Regions from separate parts of the Bifidobacterium sp. LCP19S3_E9 genome, predicted to be linked through region 4. Evidence: riboswitches for the same ligand, from Rfam matches in the RefSeq annotation. Region 4 holds a riboswitch; each other region holds the start of a gene.

Region 1 (7,803 bases), 160 kb from region 4:
TCTCTCCTCGTGCCAGTGCGCTCGCAATCGCGCTCGAAAGCGTGCATCCAGTCCCGTGTGTGTTGGAATTGTCGATATGCTCGCCGCGGAACCAAGTCACGTCACCGTCCGGTTCGGCCACCACGTCGCTTGCGCCCTGCACGCTGTGCCCACCTTTGACCAAGACCGCGCATCCATAGCGCGCAGCCATGCGTCTGGCGGCGTCCGCCATCGCATCCGGGGTGTCGATTGAGCCGGCAGCCAGCTCGCAGAGTACTTCTGCTTCGGGAATGTTCGGGGTGATGAGCCGGCACAGTCCGAACAGGCCAGTCAGGGCGCTTTCAGCGTTCTCGTCGAGCAGCCGTGTCCCGCTGGAAGAAACCATGACCGGGTCAAGCACGACGTTTGCGGCTTGATACGTTCGCAGCGCATCCCCGATCACTTCGATGAGCCGGGCGTTGGATACCATGCCGATTTTTGTAGCGGCAGGCGGAATATCGGTGTATACGGCATCCAACTGGGCGGCGAGGATGCCGGGGCTCACGTCTTCGACCGCGCTGACACCTTGGGTGTTTTGCGCGGTGATGGATGTGATGGCGCTCATGCCGTACACGCCGCACGCAAGCATGGTTTTCAGGTCCGCTTGGATTCCCGCTCCGCCGGAGCAGTCGCTGCCGGCGATGGTGAGGACTGCCGGCAGCGTGGTGGTAACGGCATGCAGCGGTGTTTCGCCGCTCATGCTTGGAATCCTTCCTTGGCGTTCGTATCGTTCATGTCGGTACGGTCCACATTCGCGCCGACTTGCACACCCGCAGCGCCGCCTCGCGAGTCAACGCCGGCGACGATCCGTTCCTGAGCCGCGGCGTTCCCGTACTTCTTGCGGATATTCTGCGAAATCGCCATCGAGCAGAACTTCGGTCCGCACATCGAGCAGAAGTGCGCCATTTTCGCGGGTTCCGCGGGCAGCGTGTCGTCATGGTAGGCGATGGCGGTGTCCGGGTCATACGACAGGTTGAACTGGTCAAGCCAGCGGAATTCGAATCGTGCCTTGGAAATCGCGAGGTCTCGGTCTTGCGCGTGCGGATGGTGTTTGGCGATATCCGCCGCATGGCATGCGATCTTGTATGTGATCACGCCCTGCTTGACATCATCCTTGTTCGGCAGGCCCAGATGCTCCTTCGGAGTCACGTAGCACAGCATCGCGGTGCCGTAGCGTGCGATTTCCACGCCGCCGATCGCTGAAGTGATGTGGTCGTAGCCGGGCGCGGTGTCGGTGGTCAGCGGGCCGAGTGTGTAGAAGGGCGCACCCTTGCAGATCGCCTGCTCCATTTCGATGTTCATACGCACCGTGTCGAAGGGGATATGCCCCGGTCCTTCGACCATGACCTGCACGTCATGATCCCACGCACGCTGGGTGAGTTCGCCCAATGTCATGAGTTCGGCGAGCTGAGCGGCATCATTCGCATCAGCCAGGCAGCCAGGACGCAGACCATCCCCCAGAGAGAAGGCGACGTCGTATTTGGCGAAAATCTCACATAATTCGTCGAAATGCGTGTACAGGAAGCTTTCCTGTTCATGCTGCATGCACCATTGCGCCATGATTGAGCCGCCACGCGAAACGATGCCGGTCACGCGGTTTGCGGTCAGCGGCACGTAGCGCAGCAGCACGCCCGCATGGATGGTCATGTAGTCCACGCCCTGCTCGCACTGTTCGATCACAGTGTCGCGGAACAGTTCCCAGCTAAGCTTGGTCGCATCATCCTCGACTTTTTCCAACGCCTGGTACATCGGCACGGTGCCGATCGGGACGGGGGAGTTGCGCAGGATCCACTCGCGCGTGGTGTGGATGTCGTTGCCGGTGGACAGGTCCATCACGGTATCAGCGCCCCACTTCGTGGCCCACGTGAGCTTGTCGACCTCCTCATCAATGGACGACGACACCGCGGAATTGCCCATATTCGCGTTGAGTTTGGTAAGGAATTTCGACCCGATAATCATCGGCTCGGCTTCCGGATGGTTGATATTGCACGGCATGACCGCACGACCGGCGGCGAGTTCGGAACGGACCAGCTCGGTGTCGCAATGCTCGCGGGCTGCGACGAACCGCATTTCCGGCGTGATGATGTTGTGCCGCGCATACCACATCTGCGTGACCGGATGCCCTGAGGCCTTGAGCGGATTGTGTTTGCGGCCGCGCCATTCCTTGGTCGCCTTGCCGCGTTGGACTGCGCGCTTGCCGTCATCGGCGAGGTTGCGCTCGCGGCCTTCGTATTCGACGACGTCCCCTCGGTCGCGGATCCAGTCGAGACGTAGTGGCGCGAGCCCTTCTTTCGGGTCGCATGAGGGACCTTCGGTGTTGTAATCGTGGAACGGCGGGTTCGGGCCGACGCCGGGGGTGTCGGAGAGTTTGATTTCGGTGTAGGGCACGTCGAGGTCGTAGCTGCCTGATTCGTTCTCGAAATGGATGCGCTCGGTTTTGCGGATGTGCGCCTTGTCGCGTTGTGTGCAGCCGCGTGCGGCGATGTCGACGCGCTGCTGTTTGGCGAGTCGTGCGGCTTCCTTTGCAGCTTTTGCGTTGGTGAAGCCACCGGGCTGGCCGGATTGCAAACGGTTGAGTGAGGTGGCGGGCGGATTGCCGTCCGTCACCTCATTGGCGTCCCCCACAGATGTTGTCCCCGCTGCCGGTGCGCTCGAGATGGTGCGCGCCGCGTATCCGTGATGTCCGCTGCCGCGTACGCTGCGCCACGCATCCACCATCGCTTGGGTGGTGGCTTTCGGGTCCTCAGCCCCGGCGATTGCCGAGACTACGAACCAGCCGGCTGCCTTGGATGCAGCCAGATCGCGCATGTCGGCGAGGGTCACACCGCCGCCGATGACGACCGGATAATCGCTGGCAGTACAGATGGTGTTGATCAAGTCGATGCTCAGGAAATGCTTGCTACCGTCATCCTCGACGACGATGGCATCAGGCTTGGTGGTGGAGGGATGCAGCGGCGCAGCGCCGATGTAGTCGATGCAGCCGCTCGGCAGTTCGTTGATGAGTTTGACGAGGCTTTCGGTTTCCGCGCTCAGGCCGATGATGGCATCGTCGCCGAGCAGCTGTCGCGCCTCGCGCGGGTCCATGTCGTCCTGCCCGATATGCACGCCGTCGACCTTGATACCCAGATTGCGGCACTGCCAGACGACGTCCACACGGTCGTCGATGACGAAGGCGACCGTGTCGGACTTGTCGTTGTCTTCGATGATCTGCGCGATATCCCGTGCGGTTTCGGTCAGTTGCTTGGCATCTGCGGTTTTGTCACGCAGCTGGATGAAGGTGGCGCCGCCTTGCAGCGCGTCATCGACGATATCGCCGATCGGGCGTCCCTTGGTATCTTGCGACCCGAGGATGCAGTAGGCGGTCAAGTCGAAGGTGTCCCGCATGGAGGCGTAGGGGTAGTTGGTCATGGTGTTTCTTTCTGTTATTGGGCCGATTGTGACCCTTGGTTCTGAAGTTCTGAAGTATCGTGCTGGGGCTTACTGCCGAATGCATTGATATTATGCAAACGATTCATTCGCTCAATATCAGCGATATCTCACCTAAATATGGCGATGGGATGATTACGTTTGCGTATGCATTGCTCGCCGCTGGTCTCACCGCGACGGCGTTGCGGGCATGCCGGATGTGTTTCCTTGGCGATGGAGCAACGTCTACATGCTTGGCGCGGTTCGATTGCGACTTGTCAGGCCGTGCCTGCGGTGTCTGGAGATACGCTGTTTTGCGACGCAGGGACATGTGACACGATGATTGGCGATGCGGCGATGTCTTCGGCGGTGACGTTCCACAGCGCGTCAAGGAATCGGGTTTGGAAGCTTCCTGGTCCGGTGCAGCCTTCCGCAGCCTGCTCGGAGGCACGGTTGTACAGTGCGCTCGCAGCCAGCGCGGCGGTAAGCGGATCGGCTACGGCGAGATAGGTGGCGGTGACCCCGCCGAGCGAGCATCCGGCACCGGTGATTTTCGTCATCATCGAGCTGCCGCCGGGCAACCGGTACACGGTGTCTCCGTCGGTGACAAGATCTGTGGCGCCGGACACGGCGACAGCGGCACGGTGATTTGGCGCGTAGCTGCGCAAATATCGCGCCATCACGATTGCGGCGTTTGTGGCGCTGTCCACGTCATCGACAGCTTCGACGCCTGCCGGTCGTGTGGTTCCCTCCTTGGCTCCTGTATCGGAACCAGCGGATGGGACGTTGAGATCCCAGATTCCCGCTAACGCGATGATTTCCGAAGCATTACCCCGCACGATGGTCGGAGGAGCGGAGCGGAATGCCCACAGAATGGCGGAACGGGTGCGTCCGATGCCGGCGGCGACGGGGTCAAGCACCCACGGGTGGTGCATGGCTTGCAGCGACCGCGCGATGTTGCCGAGCGCGTCCTTGAAAAACGGCAGCAGGGTGCCGACGTTGATGTAGGTGGCCTTGGCGATTGCCGCGGTGTCGATGATATCGTCCGGCAGGTAGCTCATCGCCGCGGTGCCGCCTGCCGCGAGCTGCGCGTTGGCGACAAGGTTGATGGTCACGAAGTTCGTGAATGATTGGGCGAGCGGCGTGGTGTCCTTCACCTCGCGCACAGCCTTCGCAATCAGCTGGCGCTCGGGGTCGTCCGCTGGCAACGGTGTTCCGTTCAGGGCTGCGCTGGTACTGCCGGTGATATCTGGTGATGCGTCTGTGTTCATCATTGCTCCCTACGCTGGTTCTAACCAACAGGTTCTAAGGGTCAGGCACGGTGCCTTTCTCAGCCTTGCCTTGCGGCAGGCTCCCCTGCATTGGATTATGTGAGCCATCGTATGGACGCCCGAGGACACGGGGTGGATTCGGGGCGGATTGGCGCGTGCAGATTGCACGCCGCTGAGGTTCAGGGTTCCGGATAATATTAAGAGGTTACGTATGTCCTGCCGAGTCCGAATGACGTAGGTCTTTTCCAGGCGTTGCTGACAGCACTGAATCTCCCGGGACACTGACACGGTTGTCTTTCGGTCGCCTTGCGCCGGCGTGGATGTGTGGTTGGTGTAGATCGGTCTCGCTCGGATTGCGATCACACTATCGGGGTCGACGTTGCGGCGCGCACGTCTCGCTACGGCCGGGCAAACTGAGAGGAGAAGGACTTCATGCATCATCTGGCGGTGAAGATGAAAAACGGCCAGTCGCGTTGTTGACAATGGGTCGTGTTGGCTGTGTACGCAGTCGTTGTCATCGTGGTGATGTGCTTCCACGAACCTTGGTTCGATGAGGCGTAATCATGGTTGATCGCCCGCGACTGCTCATGGCATGATCTCTTGCTGGTACGCCCGCATTACGAAGGACACCCGCCGTTGTGGTGGCTGTTGTTCGCGATTCCCGCACGTCTCGGCGTCCCATACGAGTGGGGAATAAAAAGCATTCAACTGGTGACGGCGGTCTTCTTCGTATGGGTGGCGGTCCCTATTTATCTGAATCAGCGTAAGTCGGCATGGCGTTCATCCGTGCAGAACGATGTGCAACAACGCCCAGGTGACCATCGCCACCGCCATGACCAAGCTCAAAGACGGCGAAAAGCTGACGATGAAGACCAATGATTCTTCGACGACATGCAGCGACAAGGAATGCACATTTACGCAGGCCGGCGGCACCATCAGCGGCATCCCCATTACAGTGTCCAAAGACAACACCATCAAGGTGACCATCAGCTACAGCGACACCAACGGCGGTGATTGCTATACCGTCGAGGGGGCAGCGATTTGGGTGATTCCGAATACAAGCACGAGAGCACCACAGGCGCTTTGGAATGGTATCCGCATAAGCCGTGACATCAATTCGCCCTGCAGGGTTGAGGCTTTGCGGGGCTCACCTATTATCTGGCGGTCATTGACTGGCAGCAGGGTAATACGGAAAACGAGAGAGAAAACAAGTTCCCGGCACGGGTTGACGCCCGGTATAAGAGAGGAGAACAACCGTGGGCCATACATACGGTAGGAGGCGGGCGCTGCTCAAACGTATGCAGCGCGGCTTCACCATGGTTGAGGTCATCGTGGCGATTGGCATGTTGACGCTCGTCGGACTGGCGGCTGCCCAGTTCGCCGTCACCGCCGTGCATTCTTCCTACGCACACCAGCAGCGTGCCATCGCGGTTGGTCTTGCCGAATCGGGTATGGAGCGGGTACAGGAAAGCGTGAAGGGCAAAGAAGGCAACACGATTTTCTCTACGCTCACGTCGGGCATGTCCAAGTCGGGGGCGCAGGGGGCGCTCAAGGCGGCTACCGATTTCAATGTGATTGAGAACGCTTCAGATACCATGGATCTGGGGTGGAATGATTCTCCGAGCGCCACGGCGATCCAGGCCAAGGTCGAGACCAACGACCAGCAGGGAAGGCGCCACGTATACCGTATGCACGGTTGTCGGCAAATGTTATCGCCTGTCTGCCGAGGCTTCCTGCCTGTCCGCGTCGAAGCAAGGTCTGGTGACTTCATCCGGCGCTGTCGGTGCGTACAAATATGTCGGCGAAGGCAACAAAGCCGTTGATGCAGCATCCATCACGGACGCCACGAAGTTCCCGACCGGCCCGTTCAACACTGGTACCGCTTCTAGTCCGACCTATTCGCCGATGCCCCGCGTGGTTGTGCTCGTCACTTGGCCGGACAGCCAGCATCAAGGCAAGACTTGCTGGTACAGCACTGCCGCGATTTTCGATGGCAGCAATGACGACACCCTGAAGAGCAAGTGAGGCGGTGAACAGTATGGATAGTGGTATGAGCAATGTTGGACAGCCGGCGACAACAGTAAGCATGCGAAGCGGATCTTGTGATGCAAAGCATGAAGGATCAGCAGGAAAGTTTGCATCTCGTTGGCGCAAGCTGAGGAACACCGATAAGCAAAAGGGCGTTTCTCTGACGGAACTCATGGTGGCACTCGGTATATTCCTCTTGTTCTCGTCAGTGTTCACTGCCAGTGTCATGCAGTACCTCCGGTCTACAAATTCGACTGCGGTGCGTGCTCAATCGGCGTCTACGGTAATGATGGCAACCCAGCGGCTTGAGCGTTTCGTCACGTATTCCAACTCGATTGGATATGCCACGACGGGTGGCAGCAGCGGTTCCGCCGACAAGAACACGGTGTTGATTTATTCGGCGCCGTCGTCCGGCAATGATTCCGGTGCGGCCAGTGCGAGTGTCGGCCAGTATTCGGGTAGCAAACTGGTTACATTGAATACCCAGGTGACATTCAGTTCGAGGAATTCTGCGGCGTCAAGCGCCACGGGTTCAGCGTCGATCACCTATGCAGCGTGCCAGTGAGCCGCAGTGCCCGCTAGTATCTGGAGACGAATCTTGGCAGAACATAGGTGATAATTCATGGCAAAACGACTATGCTGATTATGCAAAAGGCGGGGAAACGGTTATCGATACCGCCACGGGCTTGGCTCAATCAGCAGCTTCGAGCAAGACTAATTTAATGTTCACAGCAAATACAGGTGTTGATTGTTTCGTTGTGAATGGTACGAGCGAAGGCTCGAAGTTAGTGACCAAATTTGGCAATTATACAACTTCTGACGATAGAGCAACCTTCTATCGTTATGAAAAGGTCGCTGATGAAGGAGCCGAACCGGAAAGGCAAAGTTTAATTACACGTTTGTCCTTGCTTCATCCGTGGCAGATGAGAAGCGACCTTGGCTGAGCCCTAGAGCACTATGCTTAACAGAGACGAAAGGGCTTCCGGACAACCAGAAAAATCCCAGGATTCAACTGCAGAAGTGTCGAGGAGCTATGTACGATGCGACTGGCGCAAAGTATTACCCACAACGTTGGACGCAC
Region 2 (7,803 bases), on a different contig from region 4:
ATCCGCGGTTGGTATACGAGAACGCCGGGAAGAAATCCGCCAAGCTTGACGCCATCGAGGAGCTGGTGGAATCCTGCCGTGATGCGGGCCGGAAGATGCTGATTTTCTCGCAGTTCACCAGTTATCTGCATTTGATCGGCAAGCGGTTGCACAAGAACGGCATCGACTATGACGTGATCACCGGCGGAACCCCGAAGAAGAAGCGGCTTGAGCTGGTCAACCAGTTCAACAAGGACGACACCCCGGTGTTCCTCATTTCGCTCAAGGCCGGCAATACGGGTCTCAACCTGACCGGTGCCTGCGTGGTTGTGCATGCCGACCCGTGGTGGAATGCCGCAGCGCAGAACCAGGCGACTGACCGTGCGCATCGCATCGGGCAGACGCAGGATGTGAACGTGTACCAGATTGTGGCGAAGGACACAATCGAGGAGCGCATCATCAACCTGCAGCGTACGAAATCCGATCTTGCGGCGAAGTTCGTTGATGACGCCTCGACGACCGGTGGCAGCGCCATCAGCCGGCTTACCAAGGACGACCTGCTCGCGCTGCTCGGGTGAGTTGCCGGGGATTGTTGCCTTGCTGCCCGGGCGAGCGCTGGTCGAATGGGTGTTACCGCGAAATCGCCCAGGTGCGCATTGCTCTGGTGGGGCGTTGCCCAGGGATTGTCTGAACGGGCGCCGGTCAGCTGGGCGCGGTTGGGCGGACACTGGCAGTCTGATGTCTTGACTGGTTGGCCGGCAGCTGCCCCAACTCCGCCTTGCGCCCCAACGAATCAAATTAGTAGCACACGATATATTAGCTTACGATATACTAGTTTGTGATATACCAAATTGCAGGTTGGGGACGCAGTGACGGGAAACGCCGCAAGGGCGATTACTTACCGCCGTGCGGGCGCGGAACGGTGTGGATTTTGCCGGTGAAGTTGGTGGATACAACCTGCCAGACCGTGACGCTTGCCATCTGCTGTGCGGTGAACGGCACGTGATCCATACCGGCCTGCTTGCTCATCAGGGCTTGCATGGCGGCGATTTTCTCATCCAGATCAGTGATCACCGTCGCGGTGCCCGTGCCGACGATCGAGCGGAAGGATGCCGACCAGTTGCAAGGTGTGCGGCCTTCATGCACCTGATGGTCGCAGTCAAGTTCAAAGGCGACTGGAAGCGCGTTGCCGGCTGCACTGATGGCGTCGATTTTTCGTCCCTCGTGCGCTGAATGCAGGAAAATCCGCAGCTCGCCGAAATCCGGCGGCAGCGGTATCCCGTCCTCCGACAGGCTGACCGGAAGGTCGTTTTCGGGGTGTGCGAATCGCTCGAGAGTGAATCGGTATCCGAAGTTCATCGGTACGATGGTCAGGCCTTCGGCGTCCTGGTAGGCGACGCGCACGACTTCGCACGCGTCGAGAATATCCTTGATTTGCTGTGGGGAGCGTACTTCGCGATCGGCTCGGCGCATCGGACGATGCACTCCGGGGGTCGTCGAGGCGTGCACATGTGGCGCGCGGCGCAAAGAGCCAGATGGCGGTAATGGCGTCTTGAGTGGGGCGGGCGCGGCATCCTGCGGTGTTGGCGTGTGTTGTTGCGGTTGAAGAGCGGAATCGGTCATGGAATCCTCACAGTATGGTGATGCGGTGGCATACGAGCGGCATTCGGTACGGGACGCGCATCCAGGCGGTTGTTACAGTGCAGTATAGAACGTAGGGCACCTCGCGACGTGATATGCCGCAATGATTGAACGCCGCAGAGCATGAGGCTGGTTCTCGTTTTCAATGGTTCTCGATGCGCTGGTATCGGATGGTGCGGCGTCCGACGGAATCCGGCGGAATAGTGAACATTGCGCGGGATGACGGCAATCGTGCTGACAGACGGGCATAGTGATGCTGACCGGGATATGCCGCAGGGGCGCACGATGGTGCATGACGGGCGAATTCCGGAACGCAGGGGCGGCTCAACTCGATGATAGGGGCGGAACTCGTGCGTGTATGTCCCGGTGCCTGAGGTAGGGTGGCTGGGCAACCTAGGGGAGCTGCGGCGGGTCCGCGGCTGAGAGTGCGCAAGGCGCAGACCCTGTGAACCTGTCCGGGCAATACCGGCGAAGGAAAGGAATGGTCATGGCGGCGTCATCTGCTCAATCGAATCATGGTTCTCGAACGGCAATCATGCCGAACATTGCTCAAACCAGTCAATCCGGCAAGTCCGGCGCATCTGCGGAATCCACTGAAACAAGGGAACCGGCAGCCAAGCACGTTCCGCTCGCTCCGGCGAGCAACAGCGGTGATTACGCGTTTCTCGGGGCGACCCCCGGCAGTGTGGCGGACCGGTTCTATCTGGCTGCGGCCGAAGACTGGAATGCGGCGATCAATTCGCGTTTCGTCAATGAACTGCTTGACGATACGCTGCCTGACAGCGTGCTGATCAGCTATCTGATTCAGGATTTCACGTTCTTCACGCAGCCGACGCTGGAACGACTGACCGCGCAGGCGCCGACGCAGGAAATCCGCGACATGCTCAACCGGCAGGCCGAGTTCTTCGCAAATCAGGAGAAACCATATTTCCTGCGGTTCTTGGAAGAGTATGGGGTGGATGAGCGCCAGCAGGCGAGCGTGCCGCAAACCCCGGCGAACCGTGAGTATTGCGCGTATCTTGACCGGATTGCCGCGACCGGCAGTTTCGCCCAGCTCTTGTGCCTGATGTGTGCGATGGAATGGCTGTATCTGGCGTGGGCCAAGCGCACGGTGGATGCGGGCGTTGTACAGCAGGTGCCGGCGCATCGCGGTTGGGTGGAATTGCACGAGGGTGAGCTGTTCCGCTGCTGGGTGGGCAATCTCATCGAGCTTGTGAACCGGTACGCGAGCGTCGACGGCCCGGAAGCCGCCGTATTCCCCGAGGTCGCCCGACTCGAACGCGCGTTCTTCGAGGATTCGTATGCGTATGGGGTGGGGGAGTGACGTTTCGCTTGCCGTGTGGAGACGCATGTTGAGTGTTTCGGGACTTGCGAGATAGCGAACAACTGGGCGTACCATCTGACAACGCTGTTCCAAGGCCGGTATCTTGTGTATCTGAGGTATCGCAAACGTGCATCTCGGCTATCTGTAGTACCTGCCGGGACATATCTTCATTATGAGGGTTCATCGTTGCCTGAATCGTAAGTATGGACTGTGGAATTCCAACAGTTCCAAAATAAAACTGTAAATGCCTATGCCGTTATGCTATGAGCATAGTACATAGCATAACGGCTTCTCTTTCGTTGAGCTAGCAAGGAGGGTGAATATGTCTTTATCCATACAAGAGCGATTAAAAGACCTACGTGTGGAGCGTGGCTTGACGCTGGGGCAGCTTGCGGAGCAGACCGGGCTTTCCAAGTCTGCGCTGGGCAGTTACGAAACGGAAGACTTCAAGGACATCAGCCACTATGCCCTTATCCGGCTGGCGAAGTTTTACGGTGTGACCGCTGATTATCTGCTGGGGCTGTCTGAAATGAAAAATCACCCAAACGCCGATCTTGCAGACCTGCGTTTGAGTGATGAAATGATTGACCTGCTGAAAAGCGGGAGGATAGACAATACCCTGCTGTGTGAGCTGGCGGCGCACCCGGATTTCCCCCGGCTGATGGCTGACCTTGAAATCTATGTGAACGGAACGGCACTGAAACAGGCGCAGGGTGCAAACGCCATAGTGGACACGATGAGCGCAACTGTTATAAAAAAGCATAATCCTGGCATGAGTGATACGCAGTTAAGACAGCTTATCACCGCCCATATTGATGAGGACGAGTTTTGCCGCTATGTGATACAACGGGACATAAACGGGATTGCCCTTGCTCTGCGGGAAACACACAAGGACGATTTTTTCAGCGTCCCAGAGGATAACCCGCTAAAAGAAATGCTGGAAACTGCTGGTGAAATCGTCAGCCAGGACAGCGACACGGAACAAGCGTACTTGGCGTTTATCTGCAAACGGCTCAAGCTGAATTTTAGGAAGCTGTCAGTAGAAGAACGGAAGTGGCTGAAAAAGATTGCGGAAAAATCCGACTTGCTGAAGAATCCAAAACCGCAGAGAGGACGAAGATAAAAAATGCCTGAACGGCGGTTCTGGTTTTTCAGAACCACCATCCAGGCATTTTGTTTAGTAATAGAAAAAGGTGCAGTTGATTATTGCGTATTGTCAATCTCTCTCAAACCGGGTAGTAAAAATACGGCAAGCGCAACGATGATAATGCCAATTCCGCAAATGACAAACCATTTCTCAACTCCCAGCCGCTCCGCCAGAGGCCCGGAAATGACAAGGCCAAACGGCATGGCGAGGGAAGCGGCGCTTGTCAGTAGAGAAAAAACTCTCCCCAGATATTCTGGTTTGACCGTTTCTTGAAAAATCGCATTTTGCACACCGTAAAATGGAGCGGAAATTCCCATAACAGTACAGCACACAACAAAGACAAGAAATGCGTCTGGCGGCAAAAGCCCGGAGAGCATATTGCTAACGCCCATCAGGAGAACGGAAAGACCGATGGTGTACCGCCGTTTCTTAAAACCGCCCCAAATGCTCAGAATGACTCCGCCAAGCAGCATACCAACCGCAAAAGCAATTTCAGCGGCAGAGGCATGGGCCGGTGTTCCTTTGAAGTATGACATACAGATGAGAGGAAAAAGCGTACTGATTGGCATATAAAAGAACATATAAATTACACCAATCCAGAGCAGAGCAAAGAGGCCCCTGTTTTGCTTTAATACCACATACCCCTCTTTCATATCCTGTAAAAACTGTTGTCTTTTCGTTTCTGGACATAGTTCAGGCGTTGGTATGGACGAAATCGCAACAGTCACACAGGCAAGGATTGCACCCACAATATCTAACAATATAATTGCATTAAGAGGCCAAACAGCATATAAAAACGCTGCGGCAGCTGGACTGATAATCGCACTTACTGCTTGCATGGTCTGCGTGTAACCAGCGCATTTTGTAAGTTCCTCTTTTGGCACAATCATAGGTGTTGCTGCGCTGAATGCTGGAGAATGAAAAGCAGTTCCCGCACTTCGGATTAACAGGACAACCATAATAGACCATACGGGCAATTCCATGTAAAACGCCACCAGCGCCAGAATACCGCCAGCGGCGGCAATTATCAAATCCGCACCAATCATTACGCTTTTACGGCTGTGCCGGTCAACAAAAGCACCTGCAAACGGGCCTAAACAGGCTTGCGGCAAAAATCCAATCAGTGTTGCCGCCGTCAATATGATTGCAGAATTAGTTTTCGCAACCAAATAAAAGATAATGGCCATTTGCAAAATACCGCTGCTAATAAAGGATATTGCTTGTCCGGCAAGAAGTGTAAAATAAGTTTTTCTCCATGAATTGTTGTTTTGGGTCATAATGCGAACCTCCTTTTTTATTGCATTGTTCCTTTGTTTCTGCAATAAAAAGCAGGCGTTGTCCCACAGAGAGGGCAGACGCCTGCATAACAACAAAGCACGAAAAAACACCACGATACAGTTCAAAGACTGCTCGTGTCAAACCTACGTGTTCCTTTGCATACGCACGCAAAAAAAGCCCACCATCATGTGGAAAGGTACTTCTACTTTTTATTGCTTATTAGCGTACACAAATTAACACACGTAAGCCTCCTTCCAATCTCAAACTGTCGCACAGTATAACACACATCCGATAGACTTGTCAACCATTTTTAACCTTGTTTTCCATCTTGTTTTTCCATCTCTTACGGGCAGTAGCAAAGCCAGGCGAGCCAGTCAACGGTCAAGATGAACGGCGCTTTCAGCGCCGCCGTTGACAGTCTCGCCCGTCTTTGCTAATGGGTAATCAAGGCGGGAAAGCCATTTTAGGGCTTTCCCGCCCATTTCAATTTTGGGAGAAGAAAGGCCCCAAAATGAACGAGTGCGGCCAAACACTTTTAGGGATTGGCCACCTTGTCCACCCATCCAGCGGGGCGGCGGGGAACGGTCAAGGCCGGGCGTCAGCCCATTCATTTCAGCCTTGACGGTTTCCTGCCGTCCTGCTACTTTTCCCGGAGTGTGGCCACACATCTGGTCACGGTGTCCAGAGCTTTGGGACTTTTTGTCCCATAGGCCGGGGGCGGAGGACGAGGGACGGGGGCTTTCATAATACGCCCTGTCTGCTGCTGAAATCAGCCCTTTGTTTCCGGCTTACCAGCCCCAAACAAAGCCCTGCTTTCCTGCCGCGTCAAATGCCCTTGCCCTCCCCGGCGGCAACGGTATTTTCAGGGCAACGCCGACAGAGCGTATAACACACTACACTTTGCTCCGCAAAGTCGTGTGCCAAATGGGGCGCTGCCCCCTTTGGAAACCCCCGCAACAAACAGGTGCTATGCACCCAGCCGGGAGCATAGCGCCGTTTGTTGTCAGCAGCCCGTTTCACGGTCTGCGTGTAGTTCCTTGTAAACTGACCTAACTCTGATATCAGATAACGATGAACCCGCGTAAGTGAGATGACTTCTGGCATGTACTACAGATAACCCGGATACGGGTACGAGCTTCAACTTGAGCTTGGCTTCAAACCCGAGACATCGCCGTTACCCAACTTGCTCGTCGGTGAGGTGTCGCAGCAGATCCGGCGGCACGGGGTGGATCAGGTGCAGGTTGGAAACCACTACGCGCTGCTGGATTTCTTCGCCGTCCTTGTTTACGCCTCGATTGGTTTCCTCGTGCGAATCCTCAATCGCCGCCGCACGGCCAACATAGTAGTACGTTGTTTCCTTCGTTTCGACTTTCCTGCGGATGAACACCGGCACGAAATGCGACTCCTGCCAGGGTTTGTCGTTGGTCTCGCGGATCCACTGGAATTCGGGCGATTGCGCAGAACGATTGTTCTTGCTGAACCACTCGATGTCTTGGTCGTCAATGAACCGGTCCTGATACTGGCTTGACTCGTATTTGATGAAAATCGGCATGGTCCCCGTACTCGCGTCGTAACGGTAGCCGCCCACATTCTGTGGGACCTGCTCGTTGCTCCAGCCGCACATCCGCATCACATCAAACAGTGAATACTTTTCCCCGACAATGAACCCGTGGTCGAACACGGCAGACAGCGACAGGCCCTGTTTGCTTGCGGTGACGCGGGTTTCTTCATACCGTCCGACGCATTGTGCCAGTCCTGCCTGCACGGTGTCCGCAAAGAACTGGCGGAATGTCGCGTTTTCTTGCAAGGAGGCTCGCAGCCGGGACGACAGACGTGCTCCACCATCCCCGGACAGTTCAACCATCGGCACGCCGCCGAAACGCTCCCGGTTTGCACTGGTGAAATACGAATAGTCGAGTACCCGCAACGCCGATTCGCATTGTGCGATATCGCCGCTGCAATCAGGGAACAGACTGGTGACCAAGTGCTGCAAAGTTGGGGCATCCAAGACATCCACGCTACCGGCCTGCGAGAGTACGTCGGCATGGTCGCCAACCATATCCCGTACGGCATACGGCATTTCAATCCCGGCAAGCGCCGTCAACGCCACCAGCTCGTGTGGCCGCAAGCCGCGCAGCTGCGTATCGGTCAGCATGGTCAGCATTCCGTCTTCGACCGAGGTTGTTGTTTCGAGCCGGAATCGCGTATCTGGATCACCGTTCTTGGTGCTGAGACTACGTTCGCGTGAACGGACGAAGGCCAGATAGTTCTTCGATTTGCAGGCTATCGTGTACACAAGCGATGTGTCACGTGCCGTGATATCCATGAGCATGGGGATCCGGTTCAATTCGCGACGTAGTTCCCGGTATTGTTCGCTGAGTTTTCTCATGTCGGACAGGTCGGCATGATCGATCGCATCAAGCACGCGCTTGCG
Region 3 (7,803 bases), on a different contig from region 4:
AGATGGGAGAAGACCTGTCCCCCGGGGAGAAATACGTGGGTCCGACATCATTTTCCGTAAGCGATGAGCGCGTCCAATCCTGCTTCTTCGCCCAAGGCTTCTATTTCAACGATGATGCAGGAACGTCGGAGCCGGTATGGAAACCGATATCTTGAACAAGCCGGAATAGTTGATATCAGTATTCAATGATGAAATCTGCAATAGTCCAAAGAAGGTGATGGGGTGATGAGATGTGTATGGCAGAGAATAATCGGTATTGTTGCCGTTATTGTTTGCGTTGGGGCCTGCGCCAGTGCATGTTCCGCGCCGTGGTCCGGGAAGACGCAGACAGGCAAGGCTAATACTTCAGGGGAATCCTCTTCTTCTCGATCCAGTGCTGATCCGGATTTTGGGGAAGATAGTGGCCATCTTGCTTCTTCACTGCAAGCGTTGGCAAGACGAATGCTGAATGATGACAATACCTTGAAAAAAGAGAAAAAGGACAGCGATGATGTTATGAGCGCCCAGCAGCGGGACATCATCATACGTGCGACAAAGAACAATGGTAAAATATCGCGTTCGGACTACGAGCAGTCTTGGATGAACTTTCGTTCCTGCATCGTGAATCGTGGTTGGACCGATTCGAAACCCCTTTCATATGGTGGGTTCTATTCCATGCCCGCTATGAATTATGCTGGCTTGACGGATTCGCAAAGCAAGAAACTTGACAAAGATTTATCGTATTGCATCGGCCATGAAATGATGAATGTTGATTTACTGTATCGTACACAGGAGGGCAATGCCGAACTGTCTACGGATTATCATCAGCTTATCGTCGATTGTCTGATTAAGAAAAACGTTGTCCCGACATCGTATTCGAAAGACCAGTTCTCGAAGGATACGTCGAGCGACTCGGCCCCGGAATTCTTCCATAGTGCAGAAGCACAGGAATGCTTTGCACTCTATCAGTACGGGTACGCAGAAGCGTCAGATCAGGCGTCTTACTGGAAACCGCTGGGATAGGTCGCGCACCATCCGCACCGATTGCCGGTATACGATAGTCCGTTAGCAACAAGGGAAGGGGAACATCGATGTTTCGTCATGAGCGTGGTGTCAAAGGCAAAGTCGACAACAAACGCCGCCGGCATGTCAATATTGCGGCGTGGGTCATCATGTCCATCGTGGTGGCCGCCGCAATCACCGCGGGGGCGTGCGCGATGTTCATGCCCGACCGTCCGCCCGCACTACTGGGCACATCCGGAGAAGTGACGCAAGCCAAAGTGTCAACGCAGCAGTACAATGGCGCGCAAACAGTCACACTGATCCCCAGCATCGCCAGCGACAGGACCATTCTGGGCAACAGCACCGGCACCGTGACAGCGGATTATTCAGGCAACGGGCTATCTTCCGGCCATGCCTGCATGCGCGTCAACGACCGTGCCGTCATCGCCCTGAACACGGCCCTGCCGTTGTACCGTGACCTGCACGTGGAAGACCGGGGGCAGGACGTGCGTGCGCTGAACAATGAGCTGTCCCGGCTCGGCTATCAATCCGACGCCGACAGCGACCGGTACTCATGGAACACCCAGCAAGGGTGGAAACGCCTCATGGCGGACAACGGTTCGGACAGCGACGGTACGCTCCTGCTCAGCGACATCCTATGGATTCCCGAGCAGAGCGTCACTGTCAGCAACTGGCAGGGAACCACAGGCGCAAGCGTCACCCAAGGGTCGCAGATCGGCGATATTCCAGGGGCTTTGGTCAAACTCAGCATCAAGAACACGAACCCCTCGGACCAGGATCGGGTAATCACCGTATTCGGCCAATCGACCACGCTGCCCGCAGGCCAGACCGCCATCGACAACGCCGACTACCTCAAACAGGTTTCGGCGACGGAGGAATACAGAACCCAGACAAAGGACACGCTTGCGGCTGGCATCAGTGGCACGCTCTCCCTGGCGCAATCCATTGAAGCGCTTCGCGTGCCCGCGGGCGCCGTATTCGGCCTGAACGGAAGCAAAGGGTGCATCATGACCACGGGCGGGACGAAACATGCCGTCACCGTTGTCGGCTCTTCGCTAGGCGTCAGTCTTGTGCAGCTCAATGACGGCGGCAGCACGGCATCCATCACCTCGGTGGAAATCGGGTCGAAGATCGCGGGCGCAACATGCTCCTGAAAGCAATAGACCTGGCACACCGTTTCCCCGGAACGGATATTCTGTTCGAACATCTCGATTTCGAAATCAGCCCGGGGCAGACCGTCGCGCTGTGCGGGCCTTCCGGATGCGGCAAATCCACCCTGTTGTCGATTCTCGCGGGATGGGTGAAACCATGGGCGGGGCAAGTCGAACGCGACGACATCCACCGCATCGGGTGGGTATTCCAAAACCCCTACGGTGTTCCGGAGCGGACCGCGCTCGACCACGTGGTCTTCCCGCTGCTGTGCCACGGCATGAGCAGGCGTGAAGCGATCCCTGAAGCGTTGCAAGCCATGGGACTGTTCGATCTGGAATATGCGGCGGACCGGAGGTTTTCCGAACTCTCCGGCGGCGAAGCGCAACGGTTGATGCTCGCCAGAGCCGTATGCTCGCACCCTGATGTGCTGCTCGTCGACGAGCCGACCGCGCAGCTGGACACGCGAACGGCGGCATCCGTGAGCGAAGTGTTGGGTAATCTCGCTGGGCAAGGCATGATCGTGGTCGTGGCGACGCATGACCCGCGTGCCAGGGACGCGTGCGACCGGATCATTGATTTGGCTGATTACGCGCCGGTCGGTGCTGAAAACGCGGATGGGGACGCGGGTGAGAGCGCTGCTGCACGTGTGGACGGGCGTGCTGCTGGGAGCGCAGACGGAAGCATTGCAGGAAGTGTTGCCGGAAGCGATGCTGGAAGTGCTGCCGGAAGCGAGGGGGTTAGATCATGAATCTCCGGTCAATCTGTTCCGAAGCCGTGCGGAACATCAGCGCGGGGACCACGCGGGCAGCATGGTTTTTCCTCGTCATGCTCATCACCGGTGCGCTTCTTGGCGGGTACGAAGCCATGTCCATCGTGCAGCTCGAACAGGAAGCGATCACGCGCATCAGTTCGGACGCCGATACGAAAGCCTTCATCGGCGCAAGCGTCGACGGCCAAGCGTGCGACGGGCTCGAAATGGTCCACAACGGGCCAAGCCTTGCAGGAGCGGCCCGTGCTGCCGAAAGCATCACCGCGTCCTCGACGCCCGGCATGGAACTGCCCGCGTACGAAGTGACCCCGGGATTCATCAAACTGCTTGCATCCGGGCAGAAAACGGCGAACGCGGCATCGTCGTCTGCGTCCTCGTCTGCGCAACAGGGGGCGACATCAACGCAACAGGAAGTGAACGAGACCGCTGACACCTCGGGAATATGGATTTCAACCGACGTCTCGCATGATTTCGGACTGGTTAAAGGCAGCGTCATGCAAACCAACCGTGGCGATATGACCATCGCCGGCGTATTCTCCTGGCCCAACGACGGCCGCGACACCAGATTCGCCTATGCGGCGATGATCCCGGTTTCGGCATCCTCCGGCGAATTCACCGAATGCTGGGCGAAGCAGTGGCCGGTCAGCGAACAGACCAACGACCTGCTGTATTCCACGGCGATCGTTTCGGGAACAGGCGGAAACACGACGGTCGCGCAGGTCAACAAATCCTTCGACTCCCGGTACAATGCGTACTCCAGCTATAAGAACCGCATGACGGTATGGCTGCCGTACGTTTCGCTAGCGGTCGGAGTGATTGCCGGGGTGATTTCCGTGCGGCGCAGGCGACTGGAATACGCGGGAGCCTTGCACGTAGGGCAGACCAAAGGCGCCCAACTGCTCGAAATGATCCTGGAGACGCTCATCTGGGCGGGGCTGGCGACCATAGCGTGCCTGGCGTTGCTGTGTGCCTACTGCTGGCGTATGTCCACCGACGGCTGGATGAACATCTTCATCGCCGCCTGCCGAATCTCCGCAACCGGGTTCGCTGGAGCGATGGCCGCGACATTCCTCGCCGGGCTCAGCGTGCGGGAGTCCCAGCTGCTGCGGTTCTTCAAGAGCCGGTAGGGTTGGGGATTTGAGTGTGCGGGTTAGGTGCGGCAGGTGGGTACGCGGCGTGCGCTAGATAGGCGACTATCTCCGGTTTTCTGCGCGGTTGAGGGAGCAGGAACGCCGAGATAGCGCGGTTTATACGGTAAGTTGCGCGAGATGAGGTCGGTGTTGGCGGTTGCTACGTGGCGTGGTTTGCGGGCTGTGGGAGATAGCTGCGTATCTGCGTGTTGCCAGTGCGGGGACGGCATAGGTTACTTGAGATGGCGCAGCTAATGTGGAATATTGTTTGAGTCGATGGCGTAGATGGCTGGGCCCGTATTGTGCGGGTTGCAGGGAACTGGAAATGCGCGTGTATCTCTGAGGCGCTGTTGCTGGATGAGTAATGGGCATAGGGGATGGTGAGATGGGCATGAGATTTTCGTGAGTTCATCGCGTATGGGACTGGCTCAATTCAACTGGAATCGCGTGGATTGAAAGATTGTTGTGTATCCGCGAGTTGCCGGTGTCGGGCGGGCGCGGGGCATGGGGGATGGCGCAGTAGTTTCGTCATGTTGTCTGGGTTGGGGATGTATGTGCCGTGATCTGTGTGGCGTGGGTTGCAGGAAGTCCGGGATACGCGTGCATCTGCGGTTTGCTGGTGCGGGGGTAATGCGGGTTGTTGGAGATAGCGCGGTTTGTGCGGGAAGTTGTGTGAGATGGGGGTGGGGTTGGTGGTTCCTGCATGGCGTTGCTCGCGGGGTGCCGGAGATGGCTATGCATCTTCGGGTGGCCGGTGCCGGGCGAGTACAGAATATCCGAGATGCGGGCATATCGTGGGGCCGCCGTGCCGGTATGGGGATGATATGGGAATCATGCAAAATCATGGGGTGCCCCTAGACTGAACAACCGACACGGGGGCTTGGCTGAACGCCAGGCTGAGATGGGGGTTTCCTCCGACCGAATGAACGTGAACCGGGCAATGCCGGCGCACGGACGTCGCTCTTCCCGTGCCTGAGAACAACCGTTCAAGAAAGGCACATCATTATGACACAAGCCGCGAATACCGCAGCATCATCCACAGTGAATCTCAAGTGGCGCGTTGTCGACATCGCCGTTGCATCGGTGATCGGCGTGGCCAGCGCACTGATTTATTGGCTGGTCGCCCTGCTGACCGCCGCACCTTGGACCGCACTGGACGCAATCGTCCCCGGTCTGCCCGGCCTGTTCAACGGACTGTGGCTGTTCGCCGGGCCCTTGGCCGCCATCATCGTGCGTAAGCCGGGCGCCGCAGTGTATGCGGAGATCGTCGCCGGCATTCTTGAAGCGTTGATGGGCAACATGTGGGGCGGTCTCGCCACATTCCTGATCGCTTTGGTGCAGGGCGTGTGCGCGGAGCTTGCGTTCGCGATTGTGCGTTACCGCAAGTGGACCCTGCCGGTTGCCGCCCTGTCCGGCGCGCTGTCGGGGGTCGGATGCTGGGCGTACAGCTTCATCGAAAACCTTCAGGGCATCAATCTTGCCGGGTCGTACGGCATTGTCTACCTGATCACCACTGTGGTGTCTGGCCTGTTGATCGCCGGCATCCTCATGTGGTACCTGTACCGTGCGATCGCGCGGACGGGTGCGCTCGACAAGTTCGCGTCAGGGCGTGAGGTGCGCGGTATCAGCGCCTGAGAGACAACACCGTCTGAAATCACCGTCTGACAGCACCATCTGAAAGCGTCAGCGTCTGAAACCCCGGGGCTTGCGGCGGAGCGCCGATACGGCTTCGCAAGTCAGTGGCATAAGACCCGCCACCAGTATGGGCGGGCGGTTTCGGGATCATTGCAGCGATATACCACCCTGTGCCGGGCATCATCGAAATCCGGCATCGCATAGGAAGACATGAATATGAGCAACAACTCTTCGAACGCATCCAACGCATCCAACACATCCGTCGCCACATCGACATCTACTGGCAATTTGGCAACCGTTCAACCCGAGGCGACCCCGGTCGCAGCGGGTCGCCCCAGCCTGAGATGGCGTGTCGTAGATATCGCCGTCGCGTCGGTGATCGGCGTGGCCAGCGCACTGATTTTCTGGCTGGTGTCCCTGATTTACTCACTGGGCGTCGGCGACCTGATCGGTCTGGTCATGCCCGGATTCCAAGGCATCTACAACGGTTTGTGGCTGTTCGCCGGCCCCTTGGCGGCGGTCATCATGCGCAAGCCCGGCGCCGCCACGTACGCGGAACTGCTCGGCGGGGTCATCGAAAGCCTGATGGGCAACCAGTGGACGGGCATGGACACGTTCAGCACATCGCTGATGCAGGGCGCGTTCGCCGAACTTGCGTTCCTCATTGTGCTGTACCGCGTGTGGAACGTGCCGATCACCATGCTGTCCGGTGCATTCGCGGGTGTCGCCGTGTGGCTGCATGACATTTTCATGCGCGGCCAGGCGTTCACCGGGCAGTACATCACCATCTATCTGGTCACGTCGGTGATTTCTGGCATCGTGTTCGCCGGTATCGTAGTGTGGTACTTGTATCGGGCGATCGCACGGACCGGTGCGCTCGATAAGTTCGCGTCCGGACGCGAGGCACGGGCTGCAGCCTGAATAACCGCGAGGCGATGAGTCTCGCTCCAAACGCCGGCACTTCGACGGAACTGTTCAAGTGCACGGCAGAACAGTATGGCAGTATAGCCCGGCAAGCATGGGTGGAACCGCGATCCGGCGGACGGCAGTTCGCGATACAGTAGCGAACGGCGACAGAACAACGGTTCCACGCCAGCGCATTCGAAGACGGCAGGACACAGGACGCGATGAAGTCAAGCGAACACAACAACAACACGATGACGGCAGGATCGATGCAACCGACATCGGTATCGACACAACCGGCACGCCTCGAATTCCATGATTGGGGTTACCGGCATGCTTCACGCCGCCACTTCGCCGTCCGCGGCCTCAACCTGAGCATTGAACCCGGCCAGCGCGTACTGCTGCTTGGGGCTTCCGGCATAGGGAAATCTACCATTCTCGAAGGCGCGGCCGGATTGCTCGGCGGCGATATCGAAAGCGTGAACACCGCCGCTAACGGCACGACCAGCACCATTGACGCGGATGGCGGGTTGACCGAGGGGAGCGTCACTGTTGACGGCACGCCCGTCAGTCAGGCCAGGGGACGCGTCGGCCTCGTATTGCAGGACCCGGATGCGCAGGCGATTTTCGAACGGCTTGGTGACAATGTCGCCTTCGGTCCGGAAAATCTCAACGTGCCGCGCGAAGCGATCTGGCAGCGCGTCCGCGACAGTCTCGACGCGGTCGGCATGCACGGTATCCAGCTTGACCGTTCCACCATGCACTTAAGCGGCGGGCAAATGCAGCGCCTCGCCCTCGCCGGAGCGCTCGCCATGCAGCCCGGCGTCCTGCTGTTGGACGAGCCCACCGCCAACCTCGATTCGGACGGTGTAGACCAGATCGTCGGCGCGGTACGTAATGTGCTCGACAGTACGCACGCGACCATGATGCTCGTCGAACACCGAGCGGAACCTTGGATTGACATGATCGACAGGGTCATCGTTCTCGGATTGCAAGACAGCCAGCCCGCGGGCGGGGCCGGGGAAACAGAGGAATCCGGCGGGCAGAACGAACCAGATAACGCCACCGTCATCACCCAGCAAGGCGATGAAGCCGAATTAGGCCGCCATGGCGACCAACGTACGGTGATTATCGCCGACGGCACCCCGGACGAGATCTTCTCCGACCGCACCATCGATTTCGCCGGCCTCGGCATCTGGCTGCCCAAACGCT
Region 4 (7,803 bases):
ACGTTCGGCGGAATCGCCAGCAGCAGGCAAAACCGCGACCTCGGCGCGCACCGCGATTATCATCGTGGTCGTTGTCGCGCTGTTGGTGTGCGCGGGTATCGTGTTCGCGCTGACACGCCATCATGGCACATCGGCGACCCAACCAACGGCGAGCGCTACGGCTAGCGCCTCAGCGCCTGCATCCTCGTCGGCTGGGGCATCGGCATCGTCATCGGCTTCGTCGTCATCGCCATCCGCAGCCGCCACACCGTCTCCGGCGGGCGTGTACACGAATGATGCGATGGGGTACCGGGTGTCCATCCCCGACGGCTACGTCTGGCATGAGGAAACCGATAACGGCGCGACACGAACCTTCACCGACGATTCAATCGGCATGACCATCAAGGTCTCCGGCGCATCGAATACGACTGGTGCTACGGTTTCGAGCGAATACTCCGCCTGCGCTTCCGGCCACAGCGTGTCCTACCATCTGCTGTCCGGCGACATCATGGTGTGCAGTTATGCGGAGAACGGCACCATCACATACGTGAAGGAGATCGTCACCCAGCAATCGATTCTCACGTTGCGTTTCGATTATGCGCAGTCCGCTCAGGAGAAAGGGGCGGCGGTGATCGACGAGGTGTTCCCGACCTTCGTCTCGACGCGCTGACGCATGCACACGTGACTATGATTCGGGCCCGGTCCCTGATGAGGGGACCGGGCCCGAATGCGATCATCACACGTGCTGTGCGACGTATGCACCGCACAGCACGGCAATCCTTAGTCGCGGCTGCCGAACAGACGCAGCAGATACAGGAACATATTCACGAAATCAAGATACAGATTCAACGCGCATACGATTGACAGGCTCTTGATTGCTTCAGGCTGTCCGGCATACTGCGCGAACAGGACACGGGTTTTCTGCGCATCGTACATGGTCAGCCCGGCGAAGATGAGCACGCCGATCGCGGAAATCACCATGATTCCGGTCGAACCCGGAGCGACGAGCATGATGAAGAATTCGCCGACAATCAAAGTGATGAGCGCTGCCAGAAGAATGGGACCGGCTTTCAACAGACTGGAACGCATGGTCAGCGACAGCATGGTCAGCACGAAGAAGAACCCGGTGCACAGCGCAAGAACCGTTCCAATCGAGCCAATGTCGTAAATCATGAAAATCGAGCTCAACGTGAAGCCCATCAACGCGGCATACAGGTAGAACAGCACGCGTGCGGCCCCCGCCTTGAGATTCATCGCACGATTGCCAATGGCGATGGCCATGACAATCTGCACGAGCATCAGACCAATCCATCCTAGACTGCCGGTGGCCGCCAGGAAGCTGTTGAGCAGTCCAAAGGTCTGGGTGAGCACCGCCACCACGGCTGTTACCGCGAGACCGGCAGTCATTTCGGCGTAGGCACGGATCATTGAGGTCCGTTCCGCATGTTCGGTGACTGACGCGACCTGGGCGGGAATGGCCGAAGCTGGGGCTGCATATCCTGCGCTCGCGCCGGCGCCGGCAGGGGACTGATAGTAGACGGCCTGTGGCTGCGCGGTCGGCTGGCCATACTGCGGCTGCCCCTGTCCGTCGGCCTGGTATTGGATGTGTTGAGGTGAAGGATTCTGGGGCTGCTGATCGTAGGTCATGATTGCTCCTTTCTTGCGATTATTCTATGGTCTTTTGCTGGGAATCATCTGGAGAAAATCGTCTGATCAGATGTTCCGGATCAATCTGGGCGAGAATCGTGCCGAGGAAAATCATGGCACAGCCCACATATCCGCGTCCCGACATCGTCTCATGCAAAATCAGCGCTCCGCCGACAGCTGAGAAGAACGATTCCAACGACATAATCATCGACGCCTGCGAAGGCGGGACAACCCGTTGCCCAACCACCTGGAGCGTATACGCGACGCCCACCGACATGATGCCCGCGTACGCGAGCGCGCCCGCACAGGCCAACGCACCTTGCCAATCCACCTGGTGCAACACCAATGTCGACACCCAGCTGAGCAGCGATACCACCAGATACTGGCCAAGCGACAATGCAATCGGATTGAGCCTGCCGCCCACCCGATCAATGACGAGAATATGCGTGGCATACAACACCGCGCTCGCCAGCAGCACCAGATCGCCCACACTGATGGTGCGGATGGAGTCGGTGACGCACAGCAGATAGAACCCGACTATCGACACAATAATCGCCAGTACGGTGAGCATGTGGATCCGCCGATGCAGGAACAGGAAACCTAGCACAGGAACCAGCACGATATACAAGGCGGTCACGAATCCGGAATGCCCGGCGGACATGCTCAATTGGACCCCGTATTGCTGCGAGGTGGCGCCGGCCCACAAAATCAGCCCGCACACCGCAGACCATACCGCAAGTGTGCCGCGGCTGGCGTTCGGGGACTGCCGCGTTGCCGCGCGCCCCGCCTGAATCCTTGACATCACGACAAGCACGGGCACCAGCGACACAGCGCCCAAGGTGAATCGGATCGCATTGAAGAACATCGGGGAAACCGATTGCATGCCCTGCACTTGGCTGACGAAGGCGAATCCCCAGATCAGGGATGTCAGCAGCAACAACGAGCTGCCGACGATACGGTGCCGTTTCTCATTCTCTTGCATGATTCCAGCATATCCGAACCGAGCGGACGTGTGCAGGGCGGCATTGACCGTGGGGTCGGCTATGGTGGATTGCCGGTGACACGGGGTGCCGACAGGCTGAGAACACACCCGTTGAACCTGATCTAGTCAGCACTAGCGAAGGGATGTCCGGCATGAGTGAGCCACAATACCAGCAATCAAATGAAACCCCACATGCCAGCGGTGCCATGGCGGTGCTCGCGCAATTGGAGGCCGCGGGGGAGTGTGCAGCAGACGCGCCATCCCGGCTGAGAGTCCTGTCCATCGAAGGCTCAGACCCGATCGGCGGCGCCGGAACTATGGCGGACATGAAAGCGTTCACCGCACAAGGAGTGTTCGGGTATGCGGCCATGACCAGCGTCCTCGCACAGAACACTCAGGGCGTGACCAGCATCGTGAACATGGAGCCGGACTTCCTTGTCACACAGCTCAATGCGGTCAGCGACGACGCAATCATCGACTCGATGAAAATCGGTATGCTCGGTACCCCCGAACTCGTCGAAGCGGTCAAAGGGTGGCTGACCGCATTGGAGCAGCATTACTGTGACGAGGGCATCGCCAAACCGGTAGTCGTCCTCGACCCGGTCATGTACGCGAAATCCGGTGACGCCCTGCTCACCCCGCAAGCCGAACAGGTCCTGCGCAACATCATCCCCATGGCCGACATCATCACGCCGAATGTGCCGGAACTCGCCGCACTCGCCGACGCCGACCAGCCGGCCGCGGATATCGACACGCTGGAATCCATGGCACACGAGGTATGCAAGCGCTATGGCGTCGCCGTATACGCCAAAGGCGGTGCGCTCGCGCTCGCCGGTGGCGCGTCAAGCACTGACATCCTCGCCGAACCGTCCGACGGGCAGGGCGAGGTGCGCACCACGCGTATCGAAGGCCGTGCGGTGCGCACCCACAACGTCCACGGTACGGGGGACACCCTGTCGAGCACGCTCGCCGCGCTGCGCCCGCAATGCGACACGTGGGAGCAGGCGGCTCGCCGCGCGAAGACATGGATGAACGGGGCGATTGCCGCCGCCGACCGGCTGCATGTCGGCAAAGGGCATGGTCCTGTCGATTTCACGTGGAGGCATGCGCCAACCGGTATGCGGTTCAGCGCCGACTATTGGAACCGCGTGCGGCCGATCCGCGAGCGGATTCACGGCATGCGCTTCATCACCAGCATGGTGGACGCCACGCTGTCATTGGAGGACTTCGCGTTCTACCTGCATCAGGACGATATCTATCTGACGGATTACACATCGCTGCTCGCCCTTGCCTCCTCGCGCGCCGACCGGCTGGACGAGCGGGTGTTCTTCGCGCAGGCGGCGTCCGGTGGCGTGGATTCTGAAGTGATGTTCCACCACGACTGGTTCGTCAAGCACGGATTCGACCCGTCGCCGGTTTCCCGTTCCGAAGTGACGGCAGCCTATATCGGACACGAGCATCGGGTCGCTGACAGCGGTTCGTATGCGCGGCTCGCCGCCGTGGTCATGCCGTGTTTCTGGCTGTACGCCGCGATGGGCAAGGAAATGCGCGAGCAGGTGCGCAACAAGCATATTGATGTCGACACGCATCCCTTCGGCGAGTGGATCCGCATGTACTCCGACCCGGAATTCACCGAGAGCACGCTGCGCGAGGTGCAGATCTGCGACCGGCTGGCCGCCGAAGCATCGATTGACGAATATGAGCATATGATGCATGCGGCGCTCGTTTCGTCGGAGCATGAATTCCGCTTCTTTGAACAAGGACTGACCAGACCTGCGCTGGGATTCTAGGATATTTGGGGTCTCAAGGCCTTGAGGCCCAGGGGTCCGGCGCCCCCACGATGGTATTGACATTCTGCGCCGGGAAAGAACATCTGGTGCGCCTTGTCGGCAAGCGGGGTGCACCAGATGTTTCGGGATTCTGCGCAAGACGCGAGAGGTCAGGCCTGCGGAGCCTCCTCAACACGTGGGGCTCCGGTGATATCGCGGTGAATGCCCTGCATTTGCGCTTCGATGTTCTGCAGACTACGCGCGCAATCGAGCAGGGTTTGCGAATGTTCGGCGAGTTTGGCGTCGGGCAGATCGGATTTATAACGCAACTGGTGTTCAAGGCTCGCCCAGTAATCCATCGCGATGGTGCGGAACTGCACTTCGACCGGCGTGTAATGTGCCCCGGAGGACAGGAATACCGGCACGGCGTAAATCACGTGGAGACTGCGATAGCCATTCTGCTTGGGGTTCTTGATGTAATCCTTGACGCGCAGCACCTGGATATCCGATTGCGCCGACAGGTAGTTCGAAACCGAGTACACGTCATCGCGGTAGTTGCAAATCACGCGGATACCGGCGACATCGAACAGGTTGTCTTTGATTGACCGGGTGTTGATTGGCAGTGATTTGCGTTGCAATTTGCCGAGGATGGAATCCACCGATTTCAATCGCCGTTCCATATGATGGATCGGATTGTGGGCGAATCGCACTTGGAATTCGCTGTCAAGGATTTCCAGCTTGGTGCTGATTTCGTACATCGCGCCTTCATATACCTGCATGAGGTCGATGAATTCGGTAATCTCCTCCGCGGGAAACTGTTCGCCGAGTTTCAAATCGCCCAGCCGCGCTTTCATCTCTCCAATATTGATGCGGTTATGTCGGTCAAGTATCACGATTGACCATGATAGCGTGAGGTCCCCGGATGTGTCGGATTCCACGGCGACATGCCGGGTGTTCGGGCACGCCGGCGGTGTGCCGACCGGACGATACAATCGGCGGTTATGGATGAAGCGATGATGACCGAGGCGGAGCGCGCCTCGAGACCGGCTGCCGGGCAGTCGGGGAATGTTCGGCCGGACGGCCGCGGCAAGGGTGTGTTCTATATTCATACGCTCGGCTGTCAGATGAATGTGCACGATTCCGAGCGTATCGCAGGCGTGCTGGAGCAGGACGGGTATGTGCCGGCGAGTGAACGCCAGATCGCGCGGCATGATTTCGATCTTGTGGTCATGAACACCTGCGCGGTGCGGGAGAACGCCGCCGAACGCATGTACGGCACCATCGGACGCTGGGCGCGCTACAAGCATGCGAATCCGCGCGTGCAGATCGCAATCGGCGGGTGCATGGCCCAGCTGGACCGCGAGCGCATCGCCAAACGGACCCCGTGGGTCGATGCGGTGTTCGGTACGAAAAGCATTGCCTCACTTCCGCGTCTGCTTGACCAAGCGCGCGCGACCGGCGAGCCGCAGATCGATGTCGCCAACGACCTGACTTATTTCCCGAGCCAGTTGCCGGCTGCCCGTTCCTCGCGTATCTCCTCGTGGGTGTCGATTTCGGTGGGGTGCAACAACACGTGCACCTTCTGCATCGTGCCGACCACCCGCGGCCGCGAGCATGACCGGCGCCCGGGCGATGTGCTCGCCGAGGTGCGCGAGTGCGTGGCCAACGGCGCCAAAGAGGTGACACTGTTGGGGCAGAACGTCAACTCGTACGGCTACGGGATGGGGGACCGGTATGCGTTTTCCAAGCTGTTGCGTGCCTGCGGACAGGTCGAGGGGCTGGAGCGCGTTCGGTTCACCTCGCCGCACCCCGCCGCATTCACCGACGATGTCATCGACGCGATGGCCCAGACGCCGAACGTCATGCACCAGCTGCACATGCCGTTGCAATCGGGCTCCGATCGTGTACTGCGCGCCATGCGGCGTTCGTACCGTACGGAACGGTTCTTGACCATCCTGTCCAAAGTAAGGGAGGCGATGCCTGACGCCCGTATCTCCACCGACATCATCGTCGGATTCCCCGGGGAGACCGAGGAGGATTTTCAGCGCACGCTCGACGTGGTCGAACAGGCGCGGTTCTCGACCGCCTTCACTTTCGAATATTCGCCTCGCCCGGGCACCCCGGCCGCCGCGATGGAACAGATTCCCAAGCAGGTTGTCCAGGAGCGCTTCGACCGTCTGCTCGCTCTTCAGCAACGGATCACGCAAGAGGAGCTTGACAAGTTCGAAGGGCGAGATGTGGAGGTCATGGTCACCGGGACCCATGGCAAGAAGGACGATGAGACGCATCGGGTCACCGGCCGTGAGCGGACCGGGGCGTTAGTGCATATCGGCGTGCCTGAAGGCTGCCCGCAGCCGCAGGTCGGTGATTTTGTGACGGCGACCGTCACCCACGCCGGTGAGCATAATCTGATTGCCGACCCCGATCCGCAGGCGGGACAAACCTATCGGGTCCGTCGCGGCTGAACACCGGTGCCGGGCGTCCCACGGCGTCTGGGTGGGTTGAGTACAGTGGTGGAGAGAAACGACAGACATGGAGGCGTATATGCTGCAGGCGGACGGCGAGAGTGAACCGTTGGAAGAACTGAAGGATTCCGGGTTGTCGGACCGCTGCGAGCAGTCGCCAACTGTATCCGCAGGGGCTTCGGCCCCGCGTGTCGTTTCGATTGTCGGCCCGACGGCGTCAGGCAAGACCGGATTGGGCATCGCCATAGCGAAAGCCCTCGCGGAACGCGGCGAGCGCGCGGAAATCGTGAACGCGGACGCCTACCAGATGTACCGGGGCATGGATATCGGCACGGCGAAACCTACCCCTGAGGAACAAGCCGAGGTCCCGCATCATCTGCTTGACATCGTCGACCCGGATGACACGATGAGTGTCGCCCGGTTCCAGACGCTTGCCCGCGAGTGCATCAACGATCTGCAATCGCAAGGCATCAGGCCGATTCTGGTCGGCGGTTCAGGCCTGTACGCACGTGCAGCGATTGACGACATCTCCTTCCCCGGCACCGATCCCGAGGTGCGCAAGCGTTTGGAACAGCGGGAGCGCGAGGAAGGCGCCGCCGCGCTGTTCCAAGAGCTCAAGGCCAAGGATCCCGAGGCCGCGGCTCGTATGGACCCGCATAACCCGCGGCGGACCGTCCGCGCGCTTGAAGTCATCGAAGTAACCGGACGCCCGTATTCGGCGAGCTTGCCCCGCTACCGTTACGTGATTCCCAGCGTGCAGATCGGGCTTGATTTGCCGCGGCGCGAGCTTGACGACCGGATCATGCAACGCACCCAGTCGATGCGTGAACATGGATTCGTGGACGAAGTACGCCGCTTGCGCCCGCATCTGGGCTTCACCGCCGGGCGGGCGCTGGGCTACCAGCAGATTATCGACTATCTGGACGGCATCTGGGACGAGGATGACGCGTTCTTCGATATC

Evidence for each region. A riboswitch is a leader RNA that binds a small molecule or an ion and turns the genes downstream of it on or off. The one in region 4 is predicted to bind thiamine pyrophosphate.
Region 1: it holds a riboswitch for thiamine pyrophosphate, as region 4 does, so the genes downstream of both, ACTQYB_RS00960 (hydroxyethylthiazole kinase) here and thiD (bifunctional hydroxymethylpyrimidine kinase/phosphomethylpyrimidine kinase) in region 4, are expected to answer to the same signal.
Region 2: it holds a riboswitch for thiamine pyrophosphate, as region 4 does, so the genes downstream of both, ACTQYB_RS02990 (TenA family protein) here and thiD (bifunctional hydroxymethylpyrimidine kinase/phosphomethylpyrimidine kinase) in region 4, are expected to answer to the same signal.
Region 3: it holds a riboswitch for thiamine pyrophosphate, as region 4 does, so the genes downstream of both, ACTQYB_RS05950 (ECF transporter S component) here and thiD (bifunctional hydroxymethylpyrimidine kinase/phosphomethylpyrimidine kinase) in region 4, are expected to answer to the same signal.

The regions. Positions count from the first base shown of each region.
Region 1 is NZ_JBQKEV010000001.1:243,368-251,170, reverse strand. It holds gene thiD (bifunctional hydroxymethylpyrimidine kinase/phosphomethylpyrimidine kinase) at 1-718, opposite strand, end outside; gene thiC (phosphomethylpyrimidine synthase ThiC) at 715-3,426, opposite strand; gene ACTQYB_RS00960 (hydroxyethylthiazole kinase) at 3,702-4,694, opposite strand; TPP riboswitch at 4,684-4,791, opposite strand; partial or broken gene ACTQYB_RS00955 (ABC transporter permease) at 5,220-5,414, shown strand; gene ACTQYB_RS00950 (hypothetical protein) at 5,527-5,970, shown strand; gene ACTQYB_RS00945 (type IV pilus modification PilV family protein) at 5,951-6,517, shown strand; gene ACTQYB_RS00940 (hypothetical protein) at 6,456-6,719, shown strand; gene ACTQYB_RS00935 (PulJ/GspJ family protein) at 6,745-7,287, shown strand; gene ACTQYB_RS00930 (hypothetical protein) at 7,271-7,666, shown strand.
Region 2 is NZ_JBQKEV010000004.1:34,349-42,151, forward strand. It holds gene ACTQYB_RS02980 (DEAD/DEAH box helicase) at 1-557, shown strand, start outside; gene ACTQYB_RS02985 (pyridoxamine 5'-phosphate oxidase family protein) at 874-1,452, opposite strand; TPP riboswitch at 2,006-2,114, shown strand; gene ACTQYB_RS02990 (TenA family protein) at 2,156-2,944, shown strand; gene ACTQYB_RS02995 (helix-turn-helix domain-containing protein) at 3,267-4,067, shown strand; gene ACTQYB_RS03000 (MFS transporter) at 4,148-5,368, opposite strand; gene ACTQYB_RS03005 (DEAD/DEAH box helicase) at 6,544-7,803, opposite strand, start outside.
Region 3 is NZ_JBQKEV010000009.1:31,465-39,267, forward strand. It holds gene ACTQYB_RS05925 (hypothetical protein) at 1-155, shown strand, start outside; gene ACTQYB_RS05930 (hypothetical protein) at 226-1,002, shown strand; gene ACTQYB_RS05935 (hypothetical protein) at 1,071-2,156, shown strand; gene ACTQYB_RS05940 (ABC transporter ATP-binding protein) at 2,147-2,902, shown strand; gene ACTQYB_RS05945 (hypothetical protein) at 2,929-4,050, shown strand; TPP riboswitch at 4,916-5,026, shown strand; gene ACTQYB_RS05950 (ECF transporter S component) at 5,059-5,688, shown strand; gene ACTQYB_RS05955 (ECF transporter S component) at 5,905-6,609, shown strand; gene ACTQYB_RS05960 (ATP-binding cassette domain-containing protein) at 6,816-7,803, shown strand, end outside.
Region 4 is NZ_JBQKEV010000001.1:81,380-89,182, reverse strand. It holds gene ACTQYB_RS00355 (hypothetical protein) at 1-649, shown strand, start outside; gene ACTQYB_RS00350 (Bax inhibitor-1/YccA family protein) at 760-1,626, opposite strand; gene ACTQYB_RS00345 (DMT family transporter) at 1,646-2,608, opposite strand; TPP riboswitch at 2,680-2,769, shown strand; gene thiD (bifunctional hydroxymethylpyrimidine kinase/phosphomethylpyrimidine kinase) at 2,761-4,398, shown strand; gene ACTQYB_RS00335 (GTP pyrophosphokinase) at 4,548-5,231, opposite strand; gene miaB (tRNA (N6-isopentenyl adenosine(37)-C2)-methylthiotransferase MiaB) at 5,379-6,842, shown strand; gene miaA (tRNA (adenosine(37)-N6)-dimethylallyltransferase MiaA) at 6,910-7,803, shown strand, end outside.